Regions from separate parts of the Paenibacillus sp. LC231 genome, predicted to be linked through region 3. Evidence: riboswitches for the same ligand, from Rfam matches in the RefSeq annotation. Region 3 holds a riboswitch; each other region holds the start of a gene.

The links. A riboswitch is a leader RNA that binds a small molecule or an ion and turns the genes downstream of it on or off. The one in region 3 is predicted to bind cyclic di-AMP.
Region 1: it holds a riboswitch for cyclic di-AMP, as region 3 does, so the genes downstream of both, AK95_RS12790 (C40 family peptidase) here and ehuB (ectoine/hydroxyectoine ABC transporter substrate-binding protein EhuB) in region 3, are expected to answer to the same signal.
Region 2: it holds a riboswitch for cyclic di-AMP, as region 3 does, so the genes downstream of both, AK95_RS06320 (hypothetical protein) here and ehuB (ectoine/hydroxyectoine ABC transporter substrate-binding protein EhuB) in region 3, are expected to answer to the same signal.
Region 4: it holds a riboswitch for cyclic di-AMP, as region 3 does, so the genes downstream of both, AK95_RS17125 (C40 family peptidase) here and ehuB (ectoine/hydroxyectoine ABC transporter substrate-binding protein EhuB) in region 3, are expected to answer to the same signal.

What each region holds. Positions count from the first base shown of each region.
Region 1 is NZ_JFOM01000015.1:580,846-586,646, forward strand. Features, by position in the region: gene AK95_RS12770 (leucyl aminopeptidase family protein) at 1-263, shown strand, start outside; gene AK95_RS12775 (copper homeostasis protein CutC) at 293-979, shown strand; gene AK95_RS12780 (ROK family protein) at 1,015-1,968, shown strand; gene AK95_RS12785 (hypothetical protein) at 2,363-2,890, opposite strand; cyclic di-AMP (ydaO/yuaA leader) riboswitch at 3,150-3,280, shown strand; gene AK95_RS12790 (C40 family peptidase) at 3,284-3,760, shown strand; gene AK95_RS12795 (stalk domain-containing protein) at 3,987-5,261, opposite strand; gene AK95_RS12800 (2Fe-2S iron-sulfur cluster-binding protein) at 5,490-5,801, shown strand, end outside.
Region 2 is NZ_JFOM01000010.1:32,672-38,472, reverse strand. Features, by position in the region: gene pruA (L-glutamate gamma-semialdehyde dehydrogenase) at 1-1,175, opposite strand, end outside; gene AK95_RS06325 (proline dehydrogenase family protein) at 1,377-2,297, shown strand; gene AK95_RS06320 (hypothetical protein) at 2,358-2,822, opposite strand; cyclic di-AMP (ydaO/yuaA leader) riboswitch at 2,955-3,128, opposite strand; gene AK95_RS34070 (hypothetical protein) at 3,344-3,493, shown strand; cyclic di-AMP (ydaO/yuaA leader) riboswitch at 3,665-3,833, shown strand; gene AK95_RS06315 (hypothetical protein) at 3,968-4,378, shown strand; gene AK95_RS35290 (potassium-transporting ATPase subunit F) at 4,533-4,607, shown strand; gene kdpA (potassium-transporting ATPase subunit KdpA) at 4,638-5,801, shown strand, end outside.
Region 3 is NZ_JFOM01000013.1:155,814-161,614, forward strand. Features, by position in the region: gene ectB (diaminobutyrate--2-oxoglutarate transaminase) at 1-440, opposite strand, end outside; gene ectA (diaminobutyrate acetyltransferase) at 457-969, opposite strand; gene ehuA (ectoine/hydroxyectoine ABC transporter ATP-binding protein EhuA) at 995-1,852, opposite strand; gene ehuD (ectoine/hydroxyectoine ABC transporter permease subunit EhuD) at 1,867-2,529, opposite strand; gene ehuC (ectoine/hydroxyectoine ABC transporter permease subunit EhuC) at 2,532-3,185, opposite strand; gene ehuB (ectoine/hydroxyectoine ABC transporter substrate-binding protein EhuB) at 3,187-4,020, opposite strand; cyclic di-AMP (ydaO/yuaA leader) riboswitch at 4,397-4,542, opposite strand; gene AK95_RS09450 (exosporium glycoprotein BclB-related protein) at 5,031-5,801, shown strand, end outside.
Region 4 is NZ_JFOM01000025.1:14,902-20,702, reverse strand. Features, by position in the region: gene AK95_RS17135 (M1 family metallopeptidase) at 1-1,186, shown strand, start outside; gene AK95_RS17130 (hypothetical protein) at 1,198-2,025, shown strand; cyclic di-AMP (ydaO/yuaA leader) riboswitch at 2,373-2,512, shown strand; gene AK95_RS17125 (C40 family peptidase) at 2,516-2,989, shown strand; gene AK95_RS17120 (C40 family peptidase) at 3,437-3,910, shown strand; gene AK95_RS17115 (GNAT family N-acetyltransferase) at 4,051-4,551, shown strand; gene AK95_RS17110 (c-type cytochrome) at 4,713-5,069, shown strand; gene AK95_RS17105 (4a-hydroxytetrahydrobiopterin dehydratase) at 5,172-5,486, opposite strand; gene AK95_RS17100 (hypothetical protein) at 5,595-5,801, opposite strand, start outside.

The DNA.
Region 1 (5,801 bases), on a different contig from region 3:
TGCCGCTGATGGACGAGTACGAATCAGAGCTTAGAAGCGATTATGCCGATCTGAAAAATGTCGGTACGTCCACTTTGGCTGGTGCTATAACGGCTGCGCTGTTTATCCGTCATTTTGTGGCGGATTCCATGGAATGGGTGCACATCGATATGGCGGGCACGGTCCAGTATAAACGGGAATTCCCTCATTCCGCAGCGGGTGCTACCGGATACGGCGCGAGATTGCTCGCGGATTATGTGGAGAAGCAGTTTTCCCATGCATAAAGAATCAACTTCAATAAGGAGTGACGATGATGCTGCTTGAAATAATCGCAACATGCGTGGATGATGCCATCACAGCAGAGCAGAATGGCGCGGACCGCCTGGAATTGATCACGGCGATCACCGAAGGCGGGCTTACGCCGGGAATCGGGCTTGTAGAAGAGGTTGTGAAAGCCGTTCAGATTCCTGTTCATGTCATGGTCAGACCTCATAGCAGATCCTTTGTGTACAACGAACATGATATAGCTACCATGATCGCGGAGGTGAAGGCGATCCGCAAGGCAGGCGCAGCTGGCGTAGTAATCGGCATGTTGACTCCGGAAGGAAAGATTGACGAGGTCTCCTTAGTCAAAATGCTGGAATGGACAGGGGATATGCAGGTCACGTTCCACCGGGCTTTTGATGAATTGGAGGATCAGTTCGAAGGGCTTCGTACATTGCAGAAATACCGGTCGGTTACCCGCGTCTTAACGTCTGGCGGACCGCAGTCTGCACCGCAAGCCATCCCGAGAATTCGGGAGCTCGTAGAACATACGGCAGGAAGCGAGCTTAAAATATTGGCAGGCAATGGCCTGAAGTGGGAAATCATACATGATTTTATCGACCAGACCGGCGTGAGCGAGGTGCATTTCGGCTCCGCTGTCCGGTATGGCCGATCAGGGCTGAAGCCCATTGATCCGGTTGAGCTGCGATCATTGGCTGACAGCTTACATCAATAGAAGTAGCAAACCTATCGGAAACAGGTGAACAAAAATTGCAAACCGTATTGAATAAACAGCAAGAATTTGTGGTTGGCGTTGACCTTGGGGGTACGAAGATCGCGGCAGCGCTCTTTGATTCCGAAGGACAGCTGCTGAACCGGGAGCAAATGGAGACGGCAGGCGCCCGTACGGCCGAAGAAGTGGTTACGAGAATTACGAATATGATTCGCAGCGTCTCGGGCGGCCAATCGCTCCGAGGGATTGGCATGGCTTCGCCGGGAACGGTTAACAGCCGGGAGGGCATTGTCATTCACGGGACGAATCTGCCGCAATGGACGAATGTTCCCCTCAAAGCATGGATGGAACGTGAGCTGCATACGGAAGTTCAGGTGCTGAATGATGCTAATGCAGCCGCATGGGGAGAGTATGTAAGAGGTGCTGGAAGAGGGGCGACGAACATGGTGTACGTGACGCTGAGCACCGGTATCGGCTCAGGCATCGTGCTGGATGGGAAGCTGTTCCTGGGCAGCAGTTCCTTTGCTGGGGAACTGGGACACCATATCATTGATCCCAGCGGTCCGCAGTGCAATTGCGGCAGCCACGGCTGTTGGGAGGTATTTGCTTCTGGAACAGCCATCGGACTCGCAGCATCCCAGCGAATGCTTACCCAGCCAAGTGTCATCTCAGAACTGGCTGCAGCTGATGCGGGAGTGAACGCCAAGCATGTATTCGAGGCCAAACGTCTTCAAGACCCCGTTGCAGTGGAGGTCATTGATCGTGCCATCTATTACATGGCGCTTGGACTGGTTAACGTCATTCACAGCTTTAACCCGGATCGCATCGTCATTGGCGGGGGTGTGAGCAGAGCAGGTGAGCTGTTGTTCCCGCAGCTGCGGGAAATGACGGATAAGCTGGTCATGCCGTCCTATTTAGGGACGTACGAGATCGTTCCTGCAGGACTTCGGGACGATGTTGGTCTGGTTGGAGCTGCGGCTTTGTTCCAGTAGCATAGGCCTGAAGAGAATGATACGAATAGGATCAATGATAAATAGATACCAGAAAGAGCGCTCGGAATGACGACGTAGTATCAAGTTACCTAGCTAAAGAGAAATCAACAAAAGCCGCCCTTCTGAGGGCGGCTTTCCAATTATTTATAGAGAGAGCGGGAAACGGAGCGATCATTTATTTGCGTCATAAGTCCGTAACAAGTAACAAGTGATAGGCGTGAACCGTAAACCGTCATCCGTTTGCGCTGGAGTCGATTTTTTTGGTTTCTGGTTAGGTTTGTTTGTATCCGACAAACAATAAACGGTTGCTCGCACTTTCCCGCCCGCCGGCGGAAACCGCCGGCTCCAAACCCGCACGTGGGGTGACCTGCAGGCTTGGAGCCGGCGGCTGTCGCTATTCCATGTACTTGGATGCGTCAAACGTAATCAGAGACGTATGATTGGCATGCTCAATCAGCGAAGAGAGCTTGGTTACCTCGCGTTCCTTCTTGCGGGCTTGCGCCTGATATGCCTCCGGATCATATAAGGCGACGTTGAACAGCGTTATGGCACCGTCTCCGCTGCCACGGCTGCTCTGGCGCTCCAGCTTCTTGCGGGAGCCGAGATGGGCAAGCTGTCCGATATCGCTGCGTATTTGTTTGGCCAGCTCGATCGCTTCCATGATCGTAATGTCGGAGCCGTTCCAGGGAATAGTCTGCGTGGTATTGGAGATTGCCATCAGCAAATCCAGCTTCCTATAATCCGCTGCGGCCGCTTCGATTTCTTCCGTAATGGCATCCACGCTGCGCGTAGGGTATTCCGCCGTCTCCCCTTTTTCAATGATCGTGCTGCTATTGTTCAAGCGTTCCGACATCAACTGATTGATGAGACGGTTAATTGCTGCCCGGACAGCTAGTGCTTCTGCCATCGTTATTTGACTCATAAGTGAAGGATCACCTCTTTAATTTCATTTCTATTATGTAAACGTAAAGATTTGTAAAAAGTTGCTAGATTAATAAAAAAAGCAGCGCGAGAAGAAAAACAGAGTTACATAATTGTCATGACTGAGTGAGAGGGTTAACTAATATCCGACCGAAATTCTTCATCTTTACGACAGCTCCGAACATAAAACGATAGATTTTTAGGATATGATTGACAGCATCCTTGCTTGTATACTATATTAAGAGAAGGTTACAAAACGTTAATGAATTTTGCCGAATTTCGTTTGTGAAAACGGGGGAACCGTCTTGGGTGAATTACTCTTGTATAGAGAGTATAGGGAACCTTCAACCGAACCCTTAGCTAACTCCGTAGGCATCGAAGGAGAGAACATATTTTGAAGAAGTTTGTCATCACCTTGCTAGGGTCTGCAATTATTTTTTCTTCTGGTGCCGTTTCAGCATTTGCTGATCAACAACCGAATTTTCAGTATCAAGTGAAGCAATTGGTAGGAACTCCATACAAATGGGGCGGAACAACTACCAGCGGGTTTGATTGCTCCGGATTTATACTGTACATGTTTAGAAATTTCGATATTGATCTTCCGCGCACTTCCCAAAGCCAGGCTAAAGCGGGCGAACATGTGGATCGTGAAGATCTGCGGGTTGGAGATTTGGTATTCTTCAATACAAGCGGTAGCGGAATTTCCCATGCAGGCGTTTACATTGGTGACGGACAATTTGCACATGCTTCCAGCAGCAAGGGAGTCAGAATCAGCAAGCTTAGCGATTCCTATTACGAGCCGCGTTATGTCACGGCACGTCGTGTTTTGAGTCAAGAAAACTATGCGAAGCTGGTAGGAAGCGCAAGCTAATTGGATAACGCAGCCATTTAGGGTACGATACATAACCAGAAAGCCTGACAAAGGGATGACCTTGTCAGGCTTTCTTTTTTTAGATATTGGAAAGTATAAACTTCGAAGCTTGTGACTTTCTGATATCGCAAGAAAAACTTCTACTAACTGCGGTCTGTCATCTGTGAAAGTACCTCGATAGACGTTTTTCTTACTATAAGTCGATCATCCCACAAGGGGTGTTCGGTTACTCCTTAACAACAGAGGCATTCACGGCAGCTTCCATTCCATTGTTATAGAGGCGGAACAAGCCTAGGCGCCAGAAAGCAGCACCTTTCAGGTCATAACGTTTGGCCAAGCCGAGTTTATCGTCCACGGAAGTGGCGGTTTCGCTGCTTAAACTGATGCCAAGCAAGAGCTTCTGCTTCGGGACGCCTGCTTGGAGTGCCAACTGAATCGCTTGGTCCACGAGACTGTTCGGTTCGGGAACCTGAGATTTGGTTCCGACCGGATTGTACTGATAAGCCATAACAATCAAGTCATCAGCGATGGAGGCCAGCGTCTTGTAATCATATCCTTTATAAGCGCTGTTCAATGGCGGCACCGCTAAAGACAGGGCAACGTCATTCGGCAATGCCACTTTCAATTGCTTGACGTAATCATTGAGCAGCTTCTGCTGCTTCACGGCATCCAGTTTAAATCCGAGCCCTTCAAAATCAAGCACAACTCCGCCGAATCCGTTCTCCGCTACCGCGGCTGTGATGCCTTCAATGGACTTTTGGCGCAAACTGCTGTCGCTCAAGACTTTGGTTAATTCGCCGTTTCCATCCAAGGCATAGACCATGAGGTACGGTTTAATCTCCTGGTCTGCAGCATCGGCAACAATTGATTGCGGCGTAACGTCGCCGGCCGAAGCGGGAAGGCGGTACTCATCCCCTTGAAGCGTGAACTGACCCTCGCGATCGATACGGCTCCAGCCAAAGGCGACAGAATTCATGGATTCCACGAGATCCCGTTCTTGGAACGATTGTAATGCATAGAAAGCTCTCAAATGCATGTCGCGCTGCGGCGATACCAGGGAGACTGTACGAGTCGCCTGGTTCCAGCCCACATCAACGCCGAATTGGCTGCTGAACGAGCTGAGCGGGATCAGCACACGGCCTTCCTTTTGGACTGGCGGAGCTGCAAGCTTCACTTTTTTACCGTTGACGGTTGCGTTCGTGCTCCCCACTTGAAGTAATACTTCGGTCGATTGGCCTTTCACGCTGCCAATGGCCTTCACGGTTTGCGTCTTGCTATTCCACGTGATTTGAATGCCCAGTGCTTCTCCAACCGTCCGGAATGGAACGTAGGTGACCCCTCTGTCAACCCGCGGAGCCGCATCGAAGGTTAGCGTAACGTCATCCAGCTTTACCGATATGGCAGGCTCTGCATGTACCTGGCTAACATGGGGGGTGGTGCCGAGCAGGGATAAGGCAAGAACGGCAGCAGCAGCTGTTTTTCCTATTTGTTTGTGCAGCATGCTTATGTATTTCCTCCGATCCATTAAAATAATAGAATGATTTCATAGAATATGGAATTGGGTCTAGCATACGTTAGTATAGCAAAATTTTCATAGAGTTCCAATTCCATGATGTCAATGTCATAGAATCGATAAGAGTAAGCATGTTGAATTTTTAAACTTTCCAGTATAATAAATGAAGGATTTGATACATAACCTGATGATGACATGCATAGGGGGATAATACGGGTGTTTAAATTCTGGAAGAAGAAAAAGGGCGGGGATAGCGGAGACAAAGCCTCGATCCCTGCAGCGGAAGAGATGATGGAAGCCGTACCGGATCCGATCATTGAACTTGCAGGCCGTGAGGTTCGCCGCAGCGTGGCGCCTGTTCTTGGCATGACGGTGCTTGATCTGGCCGAGCGGAATGAGGTGGACTGGAACTCTTTTTGCAAAAGAGGAACTTGTGCGCGCTGCCGCTGCATGGTGGTGGAGGGAATCGAATATTTGTCCGAGCCCAGTCTGGCCGAAGAGCGGCGCCTGGATCCAGAAGAAATCGAA
Region 2 (5,801 bases), on a different contig from region 3:
TCGCCGGGAAAACCGCCGAGGACCAGCCTGCCTTCGCTTTTCCCGATTTCGATATAGTCGAGAATTTTACGGTACGCCTTATCGTCGATGACGGGTCCTACCTGAGCCTCGGCATTGGAGGGGCTTCCGATCACCAGCTTCTTGGAGCGGTCAATCACCTTCTGCAGCACGATATCATAGACGTCCTCGTGCACGATGGCTCTGGAGCAGGCGGAGCATTTCTGACCGGAGAAGCCGAATGCGGAAGCGGTAATCGCGTCCGCAGCGAGCTCCAAATCGGCTTCGTTGTCCACGATGATTGCGTCTTTCCCGCCCATTTCGGCGATAACGCGCTTGATCCATCGTTGCCCCGGCTGCGTCTTGGCCGAGCGCTCCTGAATCCGCAGTCCGACGTCGCGTGACCCCGTAAAGCTGATGAACCTGGTTAATGGGTGATCCACCAAATAGTCGCCCACTTCCTGGCCCGGTCCCGGCAGGAAGTTGACGACACCCGGAGGCAGGCAGACCTCTTCCAGTAGCTCCACGAATTTAGCGGCTATGACCGGGGTGGTGCTGGCCGGCTTCAGCACAACGGTGTTGCCGGAGACGATGGCAGCCGTTGTCATGCCGGCCATAATCGCTAGCGGGAAGTTCCACGGCGAAATGACGATGCCGACGCCAAGCGGGATGTAATAGAGATGATTCTCTTCCTCCTCGTGGACCGTCAGCGGCTGGGGCGCGCTCAGGCGCTGCATTTCGCGTGCATAGAATTCCATGAAATCGATCGCCTCGGCCGTATCGGCGTCGGCTTCGGCACGCGTCTTGCCGGCTTCGAGAGTCATGAGTGCGGAGAACTCGAGCTTGCGCCGCCGCATGATCGCCGCGGCCTTGAACAGATAGCGTGCCCGTTCGCTCGGCTCGGTGTGCTTCCACGTCTCAAAGGTACGCGCTGCCGTCTGAATGGCTTGTTCGGCAAGCTCGGTATCCGCCTGGGACACGACGCCGATGACTTGGCGTTTGCGCGCCGGATTGACCGAATTTGCGGTGCGCTCCGTATGGATTTTGGCACCGCCGATGACCAGCGGGTACGATTGGCCAAGCTCGGCTTCGACCCCGGATAACGCCGCGTCGTATAACTTGTTGTTCCATTCGTTGTTGAAGTCCATAAATGGTTCGTTCCGAAAAGATGCTCGCATGGGGAGGCCCCTCCTTAACATGATATGAATCGAAGCTTCTGGCCAATGGTCCAGCTGCGAATGCGTCATGGTGGCATGGTTAGGAACTCCTGGTGAAAACCTCTATGTAAGATATGTATGTCTTCCTGCATGCCGTCATGATTTTTGCATATGAGTTAGATAGAGTGCATTTTTGGTTTACCTTGCAGAGGGGGCGCGCGCATGGACGGAACCGAGCTTTACCGCAAAGTGATCCTGACGGTGTCCGGCAATAAACTCGTGAAATGGTTGTCGATCAAGTACGGCCGGAAATTGGCGGGCCGATTCATTGCCGGCGATACCTTGGATGAGGCGCTGGATGAAATCGAGAGGCTGAACGCGAAGGGCATTCTTGTCACGCTGGACCATCTGGGGGAGGGCATCCGGACGCTGGACGAAGCAGCCGGGTATCGGGAGGAATATTTGAAGCTGGTGGAAGGGATCGCGAGGCGTGGAGTGCAGTCGAACGTATCGCTGAAACCGACGCAGATGGGCATGGCGCTGGATCTGGAGAAGGCGTACGAGAACATCAAAATGGTGGTGAAAAAGGCGAAAGAGCACCGCAATTTCGTTCGTCTGGATATGGAGGATTCGCCGTACACCCAGGCGACGATTGATATGACGCTGCGGCTCCATAAGGAGGGGCTGACCAACGTGGGGACCGTAATGCAAGCCTACTTGTTCCGTACGGAGGAGGACGTCAACAATTTGATGCATGCCGGCGTAAATCTGCGGTTGGTCAAGGGGGCGTACAAAGAGCCGGGAACCATCGCCTTTCAGCAGAAGCGGGAGGTCATTGACAACTATAAGAAGTTGATCAAAATGCATTTTGATCAGGGAGCCTACGTCGCGATTGCTTCGCACGACGACAACATCATCGACTGGGTGAAGGTGTTTGCCGAGCAGAGCCGCATAGGCAAACAGGAATTTGAGTTTCAGATGCTGTACGGGCTGCGGATGAACGATCAGGCTGCGCTTGCGCAGGACGGCTACCGAATTCGGTGTTATATGCCCTACGGAACGATGTGGTACCCGTATTTCACCCGGCGGCTGGCAGAGAAGCCGGCCAACCTGATGATGGTGCTCAAAAATATGTTCAAGTGAGCGGGGGGAAACGGCCAATTGCAATGGAAGCGAGAACGGTAGCTCTTTCTAGCAGCTGTCCTAGAAGGAATAATACGCCTCCGAGCAGTCCATCAGGAAGGAACGCTCCAGCGGCAGGCTGCCTAACCGCATACGGGTGATGTGCTGTTGCAGATTGGCCTCCAGATCGGCGAGGGCCGATACGGCGAGCTGCATTCGTACGGATCCCCACTGCTGCTGCTTCTGGGCATAGCGAACGGCCTCGGTCACGGGCATACCTCTCAGCCTCGTAAAGACGGATGCCCAGCGGATCAGATCCGCGAATTCTCTTGTGCTTGGCAGGGCATATTCGGCATACCCGGCCGCGTCATTGCAGCTGATTTTGAACAACCCGCAGTTCCAATCTCGGTCGCTCCAGGGGATAAAGCGTTCAGCCGAGCCCCGGTCGAAACGATATATCTCCATGCAGCGGATGAGCTCTGCATTTAATGCAGGCGATTCAGTTTCGATGACGGGGGCCAGTGCGGCCTCGATGAGTTTCGTCATGATCTACGCTCCTTTATAGGAATGTTATATGCACGGCAAAAAGGCCCGGTGAGCAGAGTAACCCCGCTCTCCAGGCCTATTTATCGTTAGAGGCCCTGCTACAGTGGCCGCTTCGCTTAAGGCTCGGGTGGTGTTCTCTCTCAAATCGCGCCTACGAGGTTAGCTGACGGATTCGGGCTTGAGAGCACCCTACCGCGATGCCTGATCATCAGGCCTGCGGATTCACCCCATTCACCAACAGAAGCTCCGTTGGCGGTTTTGGTTCCCCCGTCTCCCGATCTGTCGAGAGCTCAGCGTAAACGAATGTTTCGAATGATGGATGAATCATACGCCGGAGGACTCTAAAAGTAAATGGCCATATTGAACGGATACATTCCGAAAATCGATGAAAACCGTAAAAGAAAACGCGTACATTCGGTCGTGACATCTATTATCATGGCAAAATCTCGGTATCTCGATAGATTGCGATAAATACAAGAAAACAAGAGAAATACATAGTATAGAGCAGAATTCAGGAGATAATGGAGCGAAATCGGTCAGATCCTGTTCGACATAAGGCTACATGTGTTTTTGCTCACATTTACTTCCTGCAAGGCCGGACGTATGATACGAACTATGAATTGACGGACATCGGCGGTTGGTATACAGGCAGCCGTTCCATGAAGACCTAAAGGCTGTGTGAGAGCTGCCGTGCTCTTTATGGATCGAATCTCGGGCGAGGGCAACATGGGCCTTCGCTGGAAATGCAGGATGATGCGACTCTCACCGCTCGAACCTGAAGCTGTGCTGTTTTGTCGGACCTGGATGTTAGTCAATGGCTAATAGAATAACATGCTACTCGTTTTTAATTTTCGCTGAGTCCTTGAATGGAAAAGGAACGGGGGAACCAGTCGGGAGATGAACTTGATCTCTCAGGGGTGAATCCCATGGACAAGATAACGGTCTATGGGTAGGGCGACTCTCACGCCCGAATCCGTCAGCTAACCTCGTAAGCGTATCGAGAGAGGCAACGATTGTCGTGGACTTGGGCCACGGTGTATTTCACCGTGTTCTGATGAAGAAGCCTGCGGGAAGAGTTCTTCTCTTTCCCCAGGCTTCTTTGTTGTTGTCTTCTCTTTCTGAACTTTTTAGGAGGAGAACAAAAGATGGAGAAACCGCAGGAGTTTATCCTGGTATCCGCGCCGAACAAGGCCGGGGAAGAATTTATCCGCCAGCTGATCTATATGCGCATTTCGTTTGCGGCCATAGCCAACAACCGGGTTGAGCAGGAGAGGCTGCGAGAACTAGGCTGCACCAACATGATTCTTATCGATACAAGGGATGAACAAACCTGGATCATTCCCGAGTTTCCCGTCAGCAAGGTGTATTTGTTCGAAAGCAGCTTGAACTTGTGCTGCCGCTATTTACGGATCTGCCGGACATGGACGACGGAGTCGATTTATGTGATTACCCATTCCAGCAATCCGCGATTGATATACAAGGGACTGGGTGCCGATGTGGTGCTTCATACGAACCATCATCAGGTATCCTTCCTGATTACATCCATTGTCAGCTAAGCTTCTTGGCTGATGTGACCATGAGGTTTTAGGAGGTTGTATTCATGCAGGATTTATATATGGTGCTTATCTTGGGAGGAACCTACGGACTGCTCATGCTGTTTATGTCCTGGTGCGGACGGGTCATGTCGGAACCGGAGGTGGATTAGTCGTGATGATCATTTTAATATGCACGCTCTTTATTTTTCTATATTTGATTTATGCGCTGATTCACCCTGAAAAATTCTAGGGGAACAGCTGAAGGAGGAAGGCATTCGTCATGGGCATTTTACAAATTGCCATCGTTATACTCGTTCTGGTGCTGCTGGTAAAGCCGCTCGGAACTTATCTATATCAGGTGTTTCGCAATGAGGGGAATGGAACGGATAAATGGTTCTCCTGGTTGGAGAAACCGATCTTCGCACTGATTGGCTTGAAAGAACGCAAGGGAATGACATGGAAAGGGTATGCCATCAGCTTTGTGATAACGAATATCGTGCTCGTCGCGGCGGGGTATTTGATTCTGCGGATGCAGAGAGTATTGCCCTTCAACCCGAACGGTATCGACAATATGGAATCGACCTTGTCATTCTCTACGATCATCAGCTTTATGACCAATACGAATCTTCAGCATTACAGCGGGGAGTCGGGATTATCCTATATGGCCCAGATGGCCGTCATTACGATGATGATGTTCACGTCCGCGGCGACCGGGCTGTGCGTGGCGATTGCGTTTATCCGGGCGGTGACCAGCAAAGGTACAACCGTTGGCAACTTTTTTGAGGATTTCGTCAAAGCCCACACCCGGGTGTTCATCCCGGCCGCATTTATCATTGCGATGGTACTGGTTGCGCTGCAGGTGCCGCAGACTTTGCAGCCTACGCTCAGCGTCACGACGCTTCAAGGAAGCGAGCAGCAAATAGCTGTAGGGCCGGTGGCTGCACTGGAATCGATCAAGCACCTGGGCACCAATGGCGGCGGGTTTATGGGGGTGAACTCGGCGCATCCGTTCGAGAACCCGTCCCCGCTGACCAATGTCATCGAAATCCTGTGCATGTGGAGTCTTGGGGCGGCGCTTCCGTATACATTTGGTTTGTTCGCGAAGAGCCGCAGACAAGGATGGATCATCTTCTCTGTGATGATGACCTTGTTTATCGGATTTCTGTCGCTGAACTATGCGGCTGAAACCAATGGCAATCCGGCGTTGAATCGGCTGGGCATCGACGCCTCGCAGGGCAGCATGGAGGGCAAGGAGGTCCGGTTCGGGATCGCTCAATCCTCCCTGTTTACGACGGTGACAACCGCGGCCACGACCGGGTCGGTCAACAACATGCATGATACGCTCACGCCGCTTGGCGGGATTACGCCGCTGTCCCTGATGATGCTGAACTCCGTTTTTGGCGGAAAAGGCGTCGGGCTGATGAACATGCTCATGTATGCGATA
Region 3 (5,801 bases):
TGAAAGGCGTTCGTGAAGCACAGAACGGTGCTGCGCCCTGTCACTTTACGGGCGATTTTGAGCGCGGCCTCTACGGCATTCGTTCCGGTCGGACCGGGAAACATCACTTTGTGATCCCACCCGCGCGGCTTCAGGATGACCTCCTGAAATCGGGTCAGAAACGTTTCCTTCGCACCCGTAGCCATATCCAGGCTATGCGTGACGCCATCCTTCAGGATGTAGTCGACTACCTTCTCGCGAATCTTCTCATTGTTATGTCCGTAATTCAAAGCCCCGGCTCCCGCAAAAAAATCAATGTATTCATTACCCTGCGTATCCCACAGCTTCGCATTTCGGGCCTTGTCAAAAACCGTCTGAAAGCTCCGGCAATAACTTCTTACTTCCGATTCCAGCTTGTTAAACACAGTAAGCTTCGGTTTCTCCATGACTTGGTTGTCCATAGTTCCCTCCATTTGTTTAAATGTCATTGAAAAAGGGGCCAATCACGAATAACGGCTCATCTTCATGGGACGTTCCATCGGGGAACATCTCTGCTCCATAACCTACGGTTACGGTGCTGGGAATGGATTTCTCCTCGGCATAACCGAGAAACAAACGACGGGACGCCATGTTACTCGGCGATACCGTAGCTTCAATGTAACGGACGCCATGGCATGCCTTCTGATTCATCAGATTTGTCAGCATTGCCTTTGCAACGCCTTGCCTCCGATGCGAATTAGCAACGGCCACTTGCCATACGAACAGCGTCTCCGGATTGCGAGGAGAACGGAAGGCGGAAATAAAACCGATGATATCTCCTTCATGCTCGGCAATCATGCAGGTATCATGGAAGTAATCTCCAAGCAGCATGTAGCAATAGGGGGAGTTCAGATCAAGCGATCCGGTGTCGCGTATAAGCTCCCACACCCGGGTACCATCCCGGGCTTTCGGTCTTCGGTAAACAATTTCGGTATCGGTATCCACAGCCATTCTATACAATCACCTCTTTCCAGAACTAATTTCCGTTGGAACGGAATCGCTGCAGGAAGCTCTGCAGCCGCTCGCTCTGGGGATTATCGAATATCTCCTCCGGCGTGCCCTGCTCAACGATCCTTCCCTCGGCTCCGAAGATGACGCGGTCCGCGATTTCCTTCGCAAAATCCATCTCATGCGTAATCAGCATCATGGCCATTTCGCCTTCCTCCGCGATTTCCCGGATGACCTCCAGCACTTCGCCGACCAGCTCGGGATCCAGCGCCGAGGTCACCTCGTCAAACACCATAACCTTTGGCCGCATGACCAGCGCTCTGGCGATGGCAACCCGCTGCTTCTGGCCCCCGGACAGATTGGACGGGTACATCTTCAATTTGTCGGCCAAACCGACCTTACTGAGCATGGAGACGGCCCGCTCCTCCGCCTCCTCCTTGGATAAACCCAGCACTTTGCGTGGGGCCTCCGTCACATTGCGAAGCACGTTCATGTGCGGGAACAGATTGAAATGCTGGAAGACCATGCCGACATTGCAGCGCATCCGGTGCAAATGCTTTTCATTGGCCCGAACCAGCTTGCCCTTCTCTTCCATATGCCAGAGCAGCTCACCATCAACCTCGATGGTTCCCTCGGTCGGTTCTTCCAGCGTCATCAGCATCCGGCCCATCGTTGTTTTGCCTGATCCGCTCGGACCGATCACAGCCACCTTTTCTCCAGGCTGCATCTCCAGATCAATGCCTTTAAGCACCTGTAGATCACCAAACGACTTGGTCACGCCGGTATATTTCACAATCGGCTTTGTACCCGTAGCGATATCGGGATTTCCCTCCTGCTGCGGCACCTTCGACGCTTCCGCTTGCTCATCGATCACAACGGCATTCAATTGATTCCCTCCTTTTATTTTCCACGCTGCAGATTCATGCGTTTTTCCAGCCTTTGCACAAGCAATGAGGCGATATAACTGATGATCAGGAACAGAATCCCGACCATCGTATACGGTTCAAATGCACGAAACGACTGCGACACGATATTTTTGGCGGTCAGCATCATCTCCACAAGCGTTATGGCGCATAGAATCGGCGTCTCTTTAAACATAACAATCAAATAATTACCCAGTACCGGAATGATCGGCGGCACCGCTTGCGGCAGGATAATACTTCGCCAGGTTTGGGCTTTCGTGTAATTCAGTGCTGTGGCAGCCTCCCATTGTCCCTTCGGCACTCCCTCGATTCCGGATCGGTACACCTCGGACAGATATGTGCTGTAATGCAGCCCGAGACCGATCACCCCGGCATAGAAGGCCGGAATGGAAATTCCGGTAAGAAGCGGCAGACTGTAATACAGGAAGAAGACCTGCACCAGCAGCGGTGTATTGCGAATAAATTCGATCATTCCCTTGGTTATTAATGACAGCACCTTAAATCGGCTCCGCGCTGCAAAAGCAAGCAGCAAGCCGATGACCAATGCCACCGCGAAAGCGCAGATCGTCACCCATACCGTCATTTTTAATGCACTCAAGAGCTGGGGCAGGATATCCCATACATAGTTCCAATCCCACATGACTATAACCTCCCCGCTGTCCATTTACGCTCCAGCAGTCGAACTGCCAGCGAAACAAGCGTAGCAATGACAAAATACATGAGGAGCAGCAGCACCAGAATCTCGGTCGTCCAGGAGATGTAATTATTGCGGAGCACCATCGCCTGATACGTTAAATCCGCCATCGTGATGAAATAAACCAGTGAGGTGGATTTGATGAGCTCCACAAGCTGATTCCCGAAGGGGGGAAGCATTCGCAGGGACGCTTGAGGCAATATGACATTCCACAGTCTTTGCCAAGGCTTCAGATTAAGCGCTACAGCGGCTTCCCATTGTCCTTTCGGAACGGCCAACACGGCGCTGCGAACGATTTCCGAGCCGTATGCGCCGAAGTTCAGCCCGATCGCGAGGATCGCAGCCAGCATTTTCGGAAGCTCGAGGCCGATGAACGGAAGGGCGAAATACAACCAGAACAGCTGCACCAGCAAGGAGGTCCCCCGAAAGACTTCCACGTACACGGCTGTCAATGTGCGAATGAACCACAGCTTCGACAGTCGGCATAACCCGGCTGCAAAGGACATCACGACCGCAAGAATGGCTGAAAAGAAAGCAACTACAATCGTGATCTCTGCCCCTTTCAGCAGCGTAGGGAGAAAATCAATCCACGAATTCGGCATGCTACTCCCCGCAAAGGGCAGCGGCCGTCATCTCGCCCGGGAGCTCTTCTTCTGTGAACCCGAACTTCTGCAAAATTTCCAGCAGCTCGCCCGACTCCTTCATTTTTTGAAGCTCCGCATTATAAGCCTCCTGGAACTCGGTATCCGCTTGGCGGAAAGCCGTAGCTCCATAACCGCGAACGCTTTCGCCGTCGATGACCGGCTGTTCGAAATCAGCCACGCGTTCGATGCTGTCGTCGCTGGCCGAATCCAGCATCGCCTGCAGGGACGGCCCCGTCATGGTAATTGCATGCACCCGGTCTGCCTGAAGGGCGCTAATGGCCGAGGCCTGATCGGGGACCTGCACAATCCGGTCCGCAGGAATGCCGGACTTTTCCATATAGCCGATTTCGACCGCACCGGTCATAACGGCAACCTTCGCTTGATCATGATTGGCAATATCCTCATAACTTCCGAGTCCCAGCGGATTCCCTTGCTTCACCGCAATGGCTTCCCCGATGCTGTACTCCGGATTAGCAAACAATACGGCAGAGCAGCGATCCGGATTAATGAACATGCCTGCGGTAATTAGATCAAACCGCTCGGCCTGCAGTCCGGCAACCAGCGATCCGAATTCCGTAAGCTCTCCCCTCATTTCCTTGATGCCAAGCCGCTCCAGAATAACCCTCGCAATTTCAACCGCTTCTCCTGTCAGCTCCCCGTTGGCCTCTTTATAAGCATAAGGCTTCTCATTCGCAAATCCCACGGTGATATACCCCTGCTCAATGGCTTGCTCCAATGTACTCCCTTTGTCACCGCAAGCCGCAAGCGACACCCCCATAATCAATGACAACATCAGTACAACCACTCTTTTCAAAACTTTCCACAACCTTTCATTATGACTTTGGTATGCTTAAAAATGGCATGTTGAAATTACTCATGTTAACACATATGTTAACTAGGATTTAACCTATTCAGATACCTTGCATGGGCCGAACCTTCAGGGAAGATGATTCATCCATCTCCTTCCACGCTTAAACCCAATGCCATCTGATCGATTTAATTGCTTTTGGTTAAACATTTGCAGGCCTTGCCCCTCCTCTTTAGCAGAATACAAAAAGACCACCAAACAGGGGATTTAGACATAGCTCCGCCAGCAGGGGGTCAAAAAATAGAGAAAAGGCCCCTAAAGAGAATTAAGGGCCTTTGTTATGAACATCCATTATGTATGCAAGACCCATCCACTGCTGACGAGGTTAGCTGACGGACTCGGGTAAGATGGTACCCTACACTCGTGATTCCAAGTGACTCGCCCCTGGTGAAACTGGTTCCCCCGCTTTCCGGAAAATGTATGCCGGAAACTAAGCGTGTGTCCATGATAAAGGGAACTTCAGGAAAAGTCAAACCCCTTTAACCGCTTTTTCTGGAAATTCAGAGGCGGAAATGCCGTTCTTCCAGGGCCTATGACAAGCATGAAAAATGCCTCATTCAAGCCTCTTCCCCAACGATACAGGAATTTTATCCCAGCCTCATTTTTCGCTATATAGCAGGCATTTGACATGCCTCCCTTACTCATTCATGTGGTGGATCGTTTATGCCATGAATTACATTCGGATTGTGAAAGCTTTCCCCACACATTTACGGCGCAAATTTTTTTTTGAAACGCTGCGTTACAGAGCCTATGAATATCGTAGGGAGATCCGAAATTCATCCTATAGTTTTGCTATTCGTCAATAGATGAATGCCTCCGGGGCTAGCGTACATTCTGGAGATTATAGGTGTTTATCTATCATTTATGCGCTATTAACCCATGCCGTACCGAGAGTATTTGCGTAGTATAGAACAAATCTAAAGGAGGTGCTTCATTTGGAACGTTCTTCTAGAAAGAGAAAATTGTGTGCTCTTAAAAAAATAGAGAAAAAAGTCATTCATGCGAAGAAAAAGCATTGCCCGTCTCATGGTCATGGTGATCATAAAGGCCATGGCGGTGGCATGAAAAAGCGTCGATGCCCAAGAGCTATCCGTGGACCTGTAGGTCCTCAGGGTCCGATCGGACCGGTTGGACCGGTCGGACCTATCGGGCCTGTGGGACCTGCCGGACCGACAACCGGTATTGCAGGACCTGCTGGACCTGCTGGACCAGTCGGGCCTGTGGGACCTGTCGGACCTGCGGGACCTACTGGAGCTACTGGAGCTACTGGGGCAACAGGGGCTACAGGAGCAGCCGCAGGAGGAGCCATCATCCCATTCGCATCCGGCATACCGCTTGCTCTGACCACCGTTTTAGGCGGATTAGTTGGATCCGTTGGTCTCGTAGGATTTGGTAACTCGGCCAATACGTTTACGCTGGCTGGCGGTACGATTGACCTCACTGGAGCTGCTGGAACTCTGCTTAACATGGCGTTTAACACGCCACGAGCCGGTACCATCACTGGCATCTCCGCTACCTTTAGCACTACTGTGGCGCTTTCCCTGCTGGGAACTACGGTTACAATTACAGCACAACTGTACAGTGCGCCAGCTACAAGCAACATTTTCGCACCGATACCAGGCGCTCTTGTTACGCTGGCTCCGCCTCTTACGGGCGTTCTCGCTCTCGGTACGGTAAGCAATGGCTTCGTAGAAGGCCTGGCTATT
Region 4 (5,801 bases), on a different contig from region 3:
CGCCGCGACCGGATTCCCTACCAAGCCTGCCCAAAAATCAAACGGGGAAAAAATTTATCAGTTTTACGCGGATGACGTGCATGATTTTGCCTGGTCGGCATCGCCAAACTTTGTCACGGCAGAAGAAGCATTCTCCGCACCTGGCGTACCTGGCGTCCGCATCAAGCTGTATCTCGATCCAGCCCATAAAGACTTAAAGGAGCGTTACTTTGATGCCGCCAAGTCGGCACTCGCTTCGTTTGGAAAATGGTACGGAACCTATCCGTATTCCACGTTGTCCATCGTCGTACCGCCTGAATCGGGCAACGGTGCAGGCGGCATGGAATACCCGACGCTGGTCACAGCCTTCGGTGCCAAGAACGATTCGCCGGGATATGAACTGGAGCGGACCGTTATTCATGAGATCGCCCATCAATATTTTTACGGAATGATTGCAAGTAACGAATTTGAGGAAGCGTGGCTGGACGAGGCCTTTGCGACCTATGCAGAAGAACGAGTGATGGAAAAAGAATACGGGATTACCTCCAATACGGCGGCTCAGGGAGCATCCATTACTTCCCCTGCACCGCTGAAGATGGAATCCTGGAAATACAGCTCTCACGAAAACTACGCACTGAATGTTTATACGAGGGGCAAGTTGGTGCTGCAAGGCATCGAACGGCAGGTCGGTCCACAGATGATGGGCAAGATTATGCATACCTATGCCCAGAAATACCGCTTCAAGCATCCAACCACATCTGACTTTCAGAAAGTCGTCGAGCAAGTAAGCCAAACGTCCTGGCAGTCGTATTTTGACCAATATGTATATGGAAGCCAGATGGCGGATGTCGCCATCGACGTGATCAAAACCAAAAATAAAGGCACGGCTGAAAATCCTCGGTATGAGTCCACGGTCCAGATTACGAGCAAGGACGGGGATATCACCGATGTGCCGATCGTGTTCGCCTTTGAGGACGGCAAAACGGTGGAACGAACCTGGAGCGGCAAAGACGGCAAAGTTGCTTACACCCTGGAATACAGCTCTCCGCTCGCCTGGGCCATGGTTGATCCGAAGTACTCCATCGTCCTGGAGAATAAACACATTAATAACTATATGAAGGCAGGAATGGATCCGACGGTGGTTACACGCTGGAATCTCAGTATTACCAAGCTTGTGGAGACGCTGTTCGGCAGCCTGTCATGGTGAGGGGGGAGCACATGAAAAGTTACGCAGGCCAAGGATGGATCAGTGTTAAAGACCAGCTATACGTCTCGATTCTGCTCTTCTTATACCGTTTGCTGTGGGGATATTGCCTGTACCGACTCGTAAAATCGGCAGTCGTCCCCCTTCTGATGCGATATCCGGATGCCGCTCCTAACGAGCTCAGCCGTCTTTTATTCTTCTACGAGGGCGAGATGAGCCTGTCCTTGAGCAGCACAGTACACACCTACGGATGGCTTCTGGCCGGTTTGCTTCTGATCCGGATGGTCCTCACCCCGCTCATTCGGGCCGGCATCTTCTACAACCTTCACCAGGAAGCCAAGGGCGAGCGCGGTTTATTCTTCTTCACTGGCATGCGGAAACTGTGGAAACCCGTAACGCTATTCTATCTGGTTGAGCTTATTCTCACCTTCGCGCCCGGTTACTGGATTCTGCCCAAAATCCTCCCGATTCTGCTGAATGGAATTCAGGAGCCTGTACTGCTGCTTCATGCACTGCCCTATGCAGCTGGCTGGTTCTTGTACGCCTATCTGATCCGCCTGTTATTGCTCTATATGCAATTTGGCCGTACCGGCGATTCCAGCATGATCAGCTCTATCCATGCGCTCTTCCGCCGCTTGGGCACAGCAATGCTGTTATCCATCACCATCGGCGGATCCGCCTGTGTCATTCTGCTGCTCCTGAGCTCGGCCTCGCTCTTCTGGGCCGGGTTGATCGGCTTAATTATTCAGCAGGCCTCTTATTTCCTGAATGGACTTTTCCAAATTTGGGCAATGTCCGCTCAATATCATTTGTGGAGAGATTCCTCCTCACTGCATCCTTAATGGTTACAATTTGGCACCTAAAATAATGAAACACGCTCGCGAATAAGCTGTAATCAGAAGCGACACGTTTCTATCCCGCGCTAGATTTTACAGAGAATAAGAGTTCATTTATCCTTAATATTACAAATTTCTGAACGCCATATTACAAAAAAACCTGTTCCCTTAAGATGGGGACAGGTTTTTTTGTTTAAAAATAATGTTTCCTCGTTTGCCAAATTGTTAATACTCTGCTAAAATAACGAATATGTTAGTAACAACTTTGTCATCTTTACTGTAACTTTTATGTAGGAACGTTGTAATTCGCTAACTATGTTGGAACGTCAAACGTCAATGAATGGGTTCATCAACATTTTAAGGAGCCGAATTCCCATAACGATATGGGAAGCGGGGGATCCGTTTTGGGTGAATTGATCTCGCAAGAGAGGGATCATAGGGGACCTTCAACCGAACCCTTAAGCTAACCTCGCAGGCAATGGAAGGAGCTTTTGTTTTGAAAAAGAAGTTAACGGCTGTTTCTCTAGGCCTCGCACTCGCACTCACATTAGGGACCGGAAGCGCTTTCGCCGATTCCAAATTAAATACTGCAATCAAACCAGCCATTGGTGTTTCTTACAAAACAGGTGGAACTACAACGAATGGATTTGACTGCTCCGGATTCACCAGCTATGTTTACAAGAAGCTTGGTCTTAGCCTGCCCCGTACGTCTGCAGCTCAATACAAAGTAGGTACGGCCGTATCCAAGAGCAAACTGAAAGCTGGCGATCTCGTGTTCTTCAACACATCCGGTAGAGGTGTATCTCATGTGGGTATTTATGTCGGGAGCGGCAAATTCGCTCATTCTTCATCTTCGCGCGGTGTCATTATCAGTCCGCTGAGCCAGAGCTATTACGCCAACCGATATGTAGGCGCTAAGAGAATTATGAGTCAGAATACGTACAAATCTGTAGCTGTGAACTACAATTAATGTTGGAACTTAATTGATTTACTCTTACAAGAAAGCCCTGGGTTTATGAGATTGTGCCGATCTCATCCAGCGGCTTTTTTCTTTTGTTGATTGTGTGTATACCTTTATAACGTTCAGCACAGCAAAAAAGTTCCCGCTTTTTCGAAAAAAAATGAAATTTATTATACAAGTTCACTTCAGTTCCACTTCACTTCGCCATGTCTTCACATCATCTATCCTTTATTTACCCTTCTCTCTCATCATTAAACACCCATTTTGGAAAAATATTGATTTTCCTTGGTGCTTCGACAGTTAATGCTATTGAAAAATAGCGAAATCCATCAAGAAATAATTGCCAATCTCGCTTGCTGTCTGATAGAATGGACGCAGTAACAACTTTGTCATTAATGTAAGTGCTTTAATATATAGATTGCTATGCCTCCCGGCAACGAAAAGGAGCTTTCCATGCTGAAGAAAACATTATCGACAGCAGCCCTAAGTATCACGCTGTTGTTCACTTTGGGCGTTGGCAGCGTGTTTGCTGATGGTGCGCTGGATCAGGAAATCGATAAGGTTCTAGGTACAAGATACAGCTACGGTGGTACAACCACGAGCGGATTTGACTGTTCCGGCTTCACCATGTACGTTTACGCTAAACTCGGTCTAAAGCTCCCGCATCAATCCGGCTCTCAATTCGACATGGGGACAAGCGTGTCCCGTAAGGAGCTGCGCGCTGGCGATTTGGTGTTCTTTAACACATCGGGCCAGGGCATCTCCCACGTCGGCATTTATGTCGGCGATGGCAAATTCGCCCATGCTTCCTCCAACCGCGGCGTGGTTATCAACCGCCTGGCAGAGGATTACTACGATCAGCGATACGTCGGTGCAAAGCGTATCATGAGCGATGATAAGTATGAAGAGTCGGTCGGTGAATCATCCTAAGCTGTAGAGGCTAATCTTCCCTATACATACTGCTTGCCCGTTAAAGGAGCCCTTACCTCTCTTTTGCGGGCTTTTTTGATGCGACTTGGATGTTCGTAATATGATTATTATTTTATGCAGACGATAGGAGGACTTCGCAAATGGATGCCACACCGATTACATTTCACACCGTAGTCATGCGTGAAGAGCACGCCGAAGAAATATGCGCTTGGGCCTACCCTCCTCCCTATAATATCTATGGCTTTCTTCCCTGGGAGCAGATGAAAGGGCTTGAGGTGGAGTTTGGCGATCCGGACATTCGCCAGAGACAGTACATCTCGGTTCTGGATGAGCGGGAGGCCCTCTGGGGATTTGCCCAGCTGTTTCCGATGCATGAGGTTACACGAATCGGACTTGGCATGCGTCCTGATTGGTGCGGGCGTGGAATGGGTAAACGATTTATGCAGACGATTGTCCGGGAAGCCAGACGGAGGCGGCCTGCCGACGAAATTGACCTTGAGGTAATGACCTGGAATGAGCGAGCAATCCGCGCTTATCAAAGGGCAGGCTTTCACATCACCGATACGTATGAGCGGCTTACGCCAACGGGCAACGCCCTTTTCCACTGTATGGTGTATGAGCACCCGACAAATGAGGAATAGTAATCTTTGTCTATATGAAAAAGCACAATTTTGTGTACTTTTTATGAAGCTGCGCCGTATAGTTGCTTTTTTTGTCACAACTGGCTATGCTGTCTATGGATGTTGGTTTATAATGGAGACAAGTGCAAAAGTGCAGTATACATAGAAGGGACGATATGACGATGCAAAAATGGATCATGAGCGGATTGTTCTTCGTCGCATGTGCGTTGGCTATCGCGCTGATGTTTACGCTCCCAGGTAAGGAACAGGTAGCTCAGGAAGAGAAGCCGACCATGCCGGAAGTGACTCTCGATGCAGCCGCAGCGGAAGCCACACTGAAAGCAAGCTGCATTAGCTGTCACGGCGACCAACTTCAAGGCGGCGCTGGACCGGCTTTGAATCAAGTAGGCGGACACATGGATGCGGACGCGATCTTCAACGTTGTAACCAAAGGTCGTAAGGGAATGCCTTCCTTTAAAGACCAACTTAAACCTGAAGAAATCGCAAACATCGCGCTGTACCTTGCTGAGAAAAAATAAATCAGCTTATACGCAAAACACGCTTGCACCTGGAGTTGTTCCCGGTGCAAGCGTGTTTTTTTACATATTCGGGACCTCTAAAGGGACTAATGGTCTCCCCTTCTATTGTCCCGCCTTGCCATCCTTCGAACGACTCTTCTCATAGGCTTCGTTAAACTGCTGCGCTTCCTTAATATCCACAGCCGTAATGCCACCGTCGTCCCAAGAAGTGAGACGAAGTGTAACGACTTTATAATCTATGGTGATGTAGGGGTGATGTCCGAAAGCTTCCGAAATAGCTGCCACTTCATCAACAAAAGCGATTCCCTTCATGAAGGAGGAGAAGGTATACTTTCGTACAATCCATCTCCCTTGTTCAAATTCCCAACCCTCAAGCTTTTCCAGATGAGCCTCTACTTCTTGCTGCGTATAAAGCATCTTTTATCTTCCTCCCCGAAAAAAACCTATCTTAAAGCCGACTAACCGTAATATGGGCTATCTGTCATCTATTCTATTCTGCCCTGTATCTGTTGATAACTGGAGTGATTACACAAGGGCCACAAAAGCCAACTCTTCTTCACCAATCAAAATATGTATTCGATGGTTCGTCTGATCATGCATGACCACGCCGCTGCCAACATTAATCACCGGCTCTGTGCCCAGCGCATAGAACAAATCCTCTGCCAGCGCCTCATGAACCTCATTTTGCTCGGCTTCGCCCAAATTGCCCCAATCCTCAGCTTCCATTTCAAA